DNA from 4 places in the Corallincola spongiicola genome. Region 1 is predicted to be linked to each of the others. Evidence: riboswitches for the same ligand, from Rfam matches in the RefSeq annotation. Region 1 holds a riboswitch; each other region holds the start of a gene.
What was found. Region 1 has a riboswitch for cobalamin ahead of cobT (nicotinate-nucleotide--dimethylbenzimidazole phosphoribosyltransferase). Riboswitches for the same ligand answer to the same signal wherever they lie in the genome.
Positions count from the first base shown of each region.

Region 2: it holds a riboswitch for cobalamin, as region 1 does, so the genes downstream of both, nrdA (class 1a ribonucleoside-diphosphate reductase subunit alpha) here and cobT (nicotinate-nucleotide--dimethylbenzimidazole phosphoribosyltransferase) in region 1, are expected to answer to the same signal.
Region 3: it holds a riboswitch for cobalamin, as region 1 does, so the genes downstream of both, EXY25_RS08580 (TonB-dependent receptor domain-containing protein) here and cobT (nicotinate-nucleotide--dimethylbenzimidazole phosphoribosyltransferase) in region 1, are expected to answer to the same signal.
Region 4: it holds a riboswitch for cobalamin, as region 1 does, so the genes downstream of both, nrdD (anaerobic ribonucleoside-triphosphate reductase) here and cobT (nicotinate-nucleotide--dimethylbenzimidazole phosphoribosyltransferase) in region 1, are expected to answer to the same signal.

Region 1 is NZ_SHLY01000001.1:3-2,203, reverse strand. Features, by position in the region: gene EXY25_RS00020 (adenosylcobinamide-GDP ribazoletransferase) at 1-328, opposite strand, end outside; gene cobT (nicotinate-nucleotide--dimethylbenzimidazole phosphoribosyltransferase) at 328-1,353, opposite strand; cobalamin riboswitch at 1,442-1,589, opposite strand; rRNA gene rrf (5S ribosomal RNA) at 1,842-1,957, opposite strand; partial or broken rRNA gene EXY25_RS00005 (23S ribosomal RNA) at 2,100-2,201, opposite strand, start outside.
Region 2 is NZ_SHLY01000002.1:350,817-353,017, forward strand. Features, by position in the region: gene EXY25_RS07305 (DUF2167 domain-containing protein) at 1-785, shown strand, start outside; cobalamin riboswitch at 978-1,204, shown strand; gene nrdA (class 1a ribonucleoside-diphosphate reductase subunit alpha) at 1,341-2,201, shown strand, end outside.
Region 3 is NZ_SHLY01000002.1:658,991-661,191, forward strand. Features, by position in the region: gene EXY25_RS08580 (TonB-dependent receptor domain-containing protein) at 1-1,356, opposite strand, end outside; cobalamin riboswitch at 1,412-1,552, opposite strand; gene EXY25_RS08585 (cobalamin-binding protein) at 1,581-2,201, opposite strand, start outside.
Region 4 is NZ_SHLY01000002.1:827,546-829,746, reverse strand. Features, by position in the region: gene EXY25_RS18810 (RHS repeat-associated core domain-containing protein) at 2-589, opposite strand; cobalamin riboswitch at 697-910, shown strand; gene nrdD (anaerobic ribonucleoside-triphosphate reductase) at 1,067-2,201, shown strand, end outside.

The sequences.
Region 1 (2,201 bases):
CTTTCATGATCCTCAACTTATGCGCGCAATCTAAACCGCCACCAAGCCCGTCACAGGTATCCGCTAGGCCATCTTCATGGAACGCTCCGGTAATAAGAACTGATGCAGCCATAGACAACATAACGCCAATCGTCGTGCCCAGCGCATCAACACAAAGCAAATATACAGCAGCGGCAGCCAAGCCAATAAGGGAACCAACCACGGGAAAATACACGCAGCACCGACTTAACCAGCGAGGATCAAACTCCCCCGGGATCACAACCGGGACACGAGTAAGAAATTGCACGGCTACAAGAAACAGACGCCACTGTAATTGAAACCAATTCATTATTGACTGACGCCCGCATCACCAAAAGAAGCCATCTCATTAAGAAATCCAACGGCACTTTGGCACAAAGGATACGCAAGCGCTGCCCCAGTGCCTTCACCGAGTCTCATTCCTAAATCTAGTAGGGGTCTAGCATTCATCTCTGCCAGTAAACGTTGGTGCCCACGTTCATCTGATGCATGACAAAAGACGAAATAGTCGCGTGCCGCAGGGGCAATTTTATAAGCCAACAAAGCGGCCACTGAAGCAATAAAGCCATCGACAAGAACCACCATTTTACTTTCGGCTGCAGCAAGCATAGCCCCCGTCATCATCGCTATTTCAAAACCGCCTGCCGCTGCCAGGGCTGAGACCGGATCAAGCCGGCCGTTAACGCGAGCTAGCAACTTGCTGACGACAGCAGCTTTCAGCGAAACGCCAGCATCATCCACACCGGTTCCTCTCCCTACGCATAGATCAGCTTGGATCCCCGTCACTAACGCCATCAACGCAGCGGCAGACGTTGTATTCCCTATTCCCATTTCACCAAAGCCAACAATATTTGTGCCAGTACGCTGCGCGCCAGCAATCAGCTCCTTCGCGTGCGAAAAGGCAAACTGTACTTGTTCTGAGGTCATAGCGTTTTGCAGCAAGAAATTCTTCGTACCCTTACCCAAAGAGCAATTCAGCAGCTTATCAGAGTATTCAATCGTGGAGCTGATGCCTGCATCGACGACGTAAAGCTGAATATCGTGTTGCCGACAAAACACATTAATTGCAGCACCACCGTTGACGAAGTTCATCACCATCTGCGAAGTCACCTCTTTTGGATAGGCACTAACCCCTTCATCGGTGATCCCATGATCGCCAGCGAATACCCAAAACACAGGCTTTGTAAGCGCAGGCGTCGCTGAGTCCTGAATTTGAGCGATCTGCAATGCCAGCGTTTCTAAAGCACCCAATGCGCCCAACGGCTTGGTTTTGTTATCAATGGTAGTTCGAATTAATTGAGTTCTATCGTCACTAATATGGCTAATTGACCACATCTGCTCACCTGCTTAATAAAGAGATAATCAGCTAAAAATGGAGGGAGCATTACTGATAATGCCCAGCCCTCCGAGTTACCCGCTCGGCTGCTGTGCTAGGAGTAAAGCTGGTCATCTGACTTACACAAAACTCTTATCAAACAAATCGTTGAACCAGGTAGTGATCACAGTTGCGGGTACAGTTGTGGATTCTCACCACATTCCCATTTGGAAAGACTTTATTCCCAGAATGACAGGAGAGATGAGTATACGGGTAAACACGCCATGGTCACAACGCTAGGCTTTAATCAATAACGGAGAGAGATTGAAAGTTGTATCGTTTCACTGAACAAACTAAATGAAGAACGATACGCTACTTCATAGTAGCCACGGCGCTAAAGGCTGCTCCAACAAAAAAGCCCTTCGCTTGGGCGAAGGGCTTTACTGTTTTCAATGGCCTTAAACGCAAAAAGGCTACCCTATCGGGTAGCCTCTTCACTGTATTAGGTGTCTGGCGGTGACCTACTCTCACATGGGGAAGCCCCACACTACCATCGGCGCAATTGCGTTTCACTGCTGAGTTCGGAATGGGATCAGGTGGTGCCACAACGCTATGGCCGCCAGACAAAAACTTAATTAGGAAAATGCCGACTGTCACTCTATCGATTTTGGCGTGTCTTGCACGTCACTTAACTCACGCCCTCCACGGATGGAGGAAGTGCTGAAAAATGTCTGGAACATTTTCAGTAAAACTTCTTAGGGGTTGTATGGTTAAGCCTCACGGGCAATTAGTACAGGTTAGCTCAACGCCTCACAACGCTTCCACACCCTGCCTATCAACGTCGTAGTCTTCAACAACCCTTTAGGGG
Region 2 (2,201 bases), on a different contig from region 1:
CATGGTCTTCGGAGTTCTTATCATCGCTGGATCCGCAAACCGGCGAGATTCTGTTGCCGGGCAGCATGGCTCGACTTCATGTGTCGGATGATTTCTATTATCTCGATCCGCAAGACGCCGAGCGTGTGCTCAGCGAGGCTTGGGGAAACCCGCCAGGCACTGGCGCTTTGGGGATGTTGTTGCCTGCTGGGCAGACTCCGCTGGACGAGGATTCCTGGGCGGTTGTCATCTCATTTGAAGAAGATGGTTACGTTTCTGATGAAGATGCCTACAACATTGATTATGACGAACTGTTAGAAGAGATGCAGGCGGATACCCGGTCAGAGAGCGGTGAGCGCGAAGCAGCAGGTTATGGCTCAATTGATTTAGTCGGTTGGGCTGCTCGGCCTTACTACGACAAAAGTCGTCATCAACTCTATTGGGCGAAAGAGCTGGAGTTTGACCACGATCCCAATCATACCCTGAACTACAGCATCCGCAGCTTAGGTCGCAAAGGCGTGCTGGAGATGAATTTTGTTGCTGGTATGAACCAACTTGATCAGATCAATGGCAGTTTAGATAGCGTACTGGCGATGGTGAACTTCGTTGATGGTCATCGTTACGAAGATTTTGACCCCTCCTATGATGAGGTAGCAGCTTATGGCTTAGGTGCGCTTGTTGCCGGCAAACTGGCGGCAAAAACGGGTGCTATTGCCGGTTTTTTGCTGCTGTTGAAAAAGTTTTGGTGGCTGGCTTTAGTTGCCATTGGTGGCGTATTCCGCGCTATCACGGGTAAGAAAGATTAGTTTTTGAAGGTTACCCTGTAAACCTTGCGCCGCCGGGGATATTGGGGTCAACACCTAGCGTGAGTTGATGCTCTCCGAATGGAGAGCATTGAGCAAATCTAATTTTTGCATTTGTAATGCTCATTTTTTATTTAACTTCTGTATATCAAATCACCTTTTAAACACTATATGTTGACGTAAATCAATTCTTGAACCACTATATGTGCCGAACGGTTCCCAAGGGCGTCTTCAATAGAATGCCCACGGATTAATAGGGAATGCGGTGAATTAGTGGTGTTTTTTCCGCTAATAATTCCGCAGCTGCCCCCGCAACTGTAAGTGCAGAGCCACGCTCAATAGCCACTGGAATGAGATTCCGGGAAGGCGAGTCAAGGCGAAGACGCACAAGCCAGGAGACCTGCCGTCGCGGTGTGTTTTTCGCACCAATTAACTGATTCGTCAAACATCGGGCGGGGTGATCCGGTGTGTGGCTCGACCATGCCCGGCTGTTCGCCTGAACGCTAGCATGGCTGGCGTCATACCTTCCCCTGCCTTGTCGCTACGGAGTTCGACAAGGTGAATAACAAAAATATCTCAATTGCCAAACGTGATGGCCGCCATGAACCGCTCGATCTGGATAAGATCCATAAGGTACTCACCTGGGCGGCAGAAGGGCTTGATACTGTCTCTGTATCTCAAGTCGAGCTTAGAGCACATCTGCAATTTCACGACGGAATTACCACGTCAGATATTCATGAAACATTGATTAAGTCTGCGGCGGATCTGATCTCGGAAGAGACTCCTGATTATCAATATCTGGCTGCCCGGCTGAACATCTTTCATCTGCGTAAAAAAGCCTATGGCCAATACACGCCGCCTTCGCTATACCAGCACGTGGGTCGGTTGGTGGATCTGCAACGTTACGATGCCCAGCTACTAACGGATTACAGCATGGAAGAGTTCGCCCTGATGGATGGTTTTATCGACCACCAACGGGACTTGGACTTTGCTTACGCTGCCGTGAAGCAGCTGGAAGGTAAATACCTGGTTCAGGACAGGGTGAAAGGAGAGTTCTACGAAAGCCCGCAGTTTCTCTATCTGCTGATCGGTGCGTGTTTGTTTGCTAACTACGACAGGTCCATTCGTCTGGATTATGTCCGTCGCTTTTATGATGCGGTGTCTACGTTCAAAATCTCTTTGCCAACGCCGATTATGGCGGGCGTGCGTACGCCAACTCGCCAGTTCAGCTCTTGCGTGTTGATTGAATGCGGTGATTCGCTGGATTCCATTAACGCCACCACCTCTGCGATTGTGCGCTATGTCAGTCAGCGTGCGGGTATTGGTATTAATGCCGGACGTATTCGCGCGCTCGGTTCATCTATCCGAGGGGGGGAGGCTAATCATACCGGTTGTATTCCATTCTTTAAGCACTTCCAA
Region 3 (2,201 bases), on a different contig from region 1:
TGAACGCAGCAAGAGTTCATAACTGTCGGCAGTTTCAGAGGTCAGGTCTGGATTGCCTTTCGAACCAAATGACTCCGGATAATAAAGATCATTAAAAGTCGGTGCTTTGAAGCTGTGCCCCGCATTGAGCGCCACCAGCAGTTTGTCTGTCACGTTATAGCCGATGCTGGCATTGTAAGTGGTTTCTGAGTCGATATTTTCGACATCATCGTAGCGAATGGCTGCTTCTGCGATCCACTTTTGATCTTGAAACAGGGCGTTGCCAAAGATCGCCGATACGTCGCGGGAATCTTCCTCATAGTCGGTGTTGGCGTTGATATCTTCGCGATAAAAATCAACACCGGCAGAAACCGTGAACGGGTTGTATAGCTGATAGTGGTTAACCCAGCTCACTTGCTTACGACGCGTTTCAAAGAAGTCGCCGTCGCCTTTGGCAATACCGTTGCCATAGTTCTTGTTGTAATCCCGACTTTGGGAGAAGGCGAAGGTACTTAGCCATTGTTCTGTTTGGTAATTACCTCGCAGTTGCCAAAGGTAATTATCGTAATCATTCTTGTTGGCACCGTAGCTGTTGTCATAGTCGTTGCTGCCATCATCAACCTGGCCTATCCAGTCAACGACGATCTGCTCGTTGACGCGATAATCACCGCGGATCGCGGCAGATAAGCGATCGTAACCGTCGTCGTCAAACTCGGTATCTTCACGGGCATCAAAGCCACGGCTATCTTCGGCGCTCAGGCTGATGGTGGTGGTACCAGCATCGTAGCCAACACCTATCTGACCATCACCGCTGACGTATGAGTCGCTGCCGGTTTCGGCACCTAACTGATATTCACCTGCACTCATGCGACGGGTAAAAATATTGATCACGCCGCCAATCGCATCGGATCCCCACATCGAGGCTCTTGGCCCTTTCACCACTTCGACACGTTCGATCTGTGCCATGGGCAAGTTCTCGATCGCTTTGTTGCCAAGGGTCGCGGAACCACTGCGAACGCCATCGATCAGGATCAGAGTTTGGTCAGAGCCGGTACCGCGGGTAAACAGCGAGGTTTGTTGACCTGCGCCCCCTTGCCGGGCAACGTCCAAACCGGCGACAGTGGCTAATAGATCGGCCAATGATTTTGGTTGCAGCTTGTCTATCTCACCACGGGTGATCACTTCGACCGAGGCCATGACCTGGTCTATATTTTGTGGTGTTCGGCTAGCTGTGACTATGATGTGTTCAACCGCCGGATCATCGGTGGGGAGAACTTCATCTGCCACCGCGTGATTGCTGATAACACCGCCCAGTGTTAGCAGACAAATCTGGTACCAAGGGGTTTTGCTTGTTGTGGTTCGAAACGTGTTGTGCATTGTTTTCCTCATAAATGACGCCCTCCGCGTCAGGTTCAATGTGTAACGGCTTACCTGCCGCAAAATAGCTTGGGTCGGTTCCGGACTCTGTGATCATCGATCTCAGTTACCGTTGCGGGGGCAGTGCCGGATTTTCACCGGCTTCCCGAATGGCATCAGTGGCTTGCACTGTGCCGCCCAAACCTGTTGTTTAACCGGTTACTTAACCGATCGAATGGTTCTGTCTATCTGTTGTTGTCCTGTTCCGCGTAAAGGCTACGTGCGGTCATCAGTGATTCACATAGTCGGTGCATGCCATCGAGTGCACGGGGTGAAAAACGGTGCAGTAGATCGCCATCAATACCATAGATCTGTTGATGTTTTACGGCTGGCAGTTCCTGCCAAGCTTGCCAATCGAAATCGGTCGCGCTGTTACTGCCATGATCATCTGGGTGCACGATCACCTGGGCTTCGCTTAGTAGAACTTGCTCTAAGCTGACTTGCGGGTAGGCTGTTTTCGCCTCGGCCATTACATTGACACCGCCACAATGGTCGATCATTTGATGGATCCAGCTCTGTTTCGACACGCTCATTAACGGGGTGCCCCATAGCTGATAGAACACCTTGATTGGCGGTTGGTTTTTGTAGGCTCGTCTTAGTCCCAGCATGCGCTGGCGGTAGGCGGTTGCCGCTGCATGCGCCTGCTCTTGATAGCCAAGCATCTCGCCAAGCTGTTCCATTTCGTTGGCAACCTCTTCCAGCTTGCTCGGTTCGCTGTGGTAAATGGGATAACCCATACGCTTGAGCTGTTCGATATCACCGGGCTGATTTCCACCTTGCCATACCACGATGAGATCGGGCTTTAG
Region 4 (2,201 bases), on a different contig from region 1:
CCTAAACCCACGCCGAGACCAATCTCATAGAACATTTTGGAACATCTGTTTCAGTACCAAAATAATAATCATATTCACCCATAGTTAAGCAGGAGTCTACGCCAGGCGACGTAATAGACAGCTTGAATACTCCTTTTGACAATGACAAAGAGATACCTTTGTCGAGTAGATCGACTACGGTTGTATATGGCATAACGTCGACTATTCGGGTAAACACTCCATTTCTAAGCGTAGAAAACCCATATTCTGGCGTAGTCAAGACCATAAATTTTCCAGTATGATCAATAACTAAAGTTATGCTGCCAGACAAGGTGGTACCATTTTTCACTATGCTACCACCATAACTTTGGCTCCATACAAGCAACCCCAACGGATCAACAAACCCCGTAGGATTCCTCCCAACATACCCATAGGTATTCAATCCACCATTCAGGCCAATGGGATCAGACTGAATGTAGCGCCCAGTTTCAGGGTCGTAATCCCGGAAGTAGTTATAGTGCAGCCCACTTTCATAGTCATAATACTGGCCCGGGAAGCGCATATTGAAATAGATTTTCTTGCCATCACCGTCGGGATCCATTGGCAGCATCACATTTTAAATGATTCCTTGGTTTCACCCATCCAAAAACTTGCCTTCGATCAATGAAACCTTAGTTCACCAAACACCACATCTAGTGCCTCAGCTTTTTTGCTGCCACTATATATGCAGATTGTGGTCCACACACATGCGCAAGCATGGGGACAATAGGGAATCCGGTGAGAAACCGGAGCTACCCCCGTAACTGTATCTGGTTGGTACGCTGCATCTTCTGTCCATATCTAATGGGCAAAGCCACTGGCTTAGCGCTGGGAAGGCGGCAGTTTACTCAATACCAGAAGCCAGGAGACCTGCCGCAATCACCAATGCCATGCTGGGCGGGGTGCACCAGTGCAACATGAATTATTGGGCGATATGGTCAGCGTTAGCTGATGTTCGCCTACTTATCATGCTGTGACTATTTGCCCTCGCTTACCATCGCCCTACATCAATCTAAACAGTACAGAATAATAAGTTCAGGAGATGAACATGCAGCAGGTCGTGATTAAACGGGATGGCAGTCGCGCCCCTTTCAACCCCAAACGGATCCAGTTGGCGATACAAAGCGCTTGCGAAGTGGTCGGCATTCGTTCGGCAAAAATAGCTGAGCAGATCACCGAGCAGGTAGCGAGTCAATTAGCACCGCTTTCCGACTTGCATATCGACGAGATCCAACAAGCTGTGGAAGACAGCTTGATGGCCAGCGAGCAAAAAGCAGTGGCCCGCGCTTACATTGAGTACCGTCACGACCGCGATCTGGCCCGAGAAAAAGCCAGCCACCTGAATCAGGAAATACGCGGCTTAATGGAGCAGAGCGACCTGAATCTGCTGAATGAAAACGCCAATAAAGACAGCAAGGTGATCCCCACCCAGCGTGATCTGTTGGCGGGTATCGTCGCCAAGCATTACTCCCGTCGTCATATTCTGCCAAAGGATGTGGTGAGCGGCCACGACCGGGGAGAGTTGCACTACCATGACCTGGATTACGCGCCGTTTTTTCCGATGTTTAACTGCATGCTGATTGATCTAAAAGGGATGTTAGAGCAAGGCTTTAAGATGGGTAACGCGGAGATCGATACGCCAAAATCGATTGCCACAGCCACGGCGGTTACCGCACAGATCATCGCCCAAGTAGCAAGCCATATCTATGGCGGCACCACGGTCAATCGTATCGATGAGGTACTGGCACCATATGTCACCACCAGCTACGAGAAGCACTTGGCGACAGCTGCCGAGTGGCAGGTATCGGATGCCGAATCGTTCGCCCAAGCGCAAACTGAAAAAGAGTGTCATGACGCCTTTCAGTCATTGGAATATGAGGTGAATACACTGCACACCGCCAATGGCCAAACGCCGTTTGTGACCTTCGGTTTTGGTTTGGGTGAAAGCTGGCAAGCCAAACTGATCCAACGTTCCATTCTGCAGAATCGTATTGCCGGATTAGGCCGTAATCGCAAAACCGCCGTCTTTCCGAAACTGGTGTTTGTCATTAAAGAGGGCCTTAACCGCAGCCCGCAAGATCCCAACTACGGGATCAAACAGTTGGCCTTAGAGTGTGCCTCGAAGCGCATGTATCCAGATATTTTGAACTACGAGCAAGTGGTGCAAGTCACGGGATCCTTTA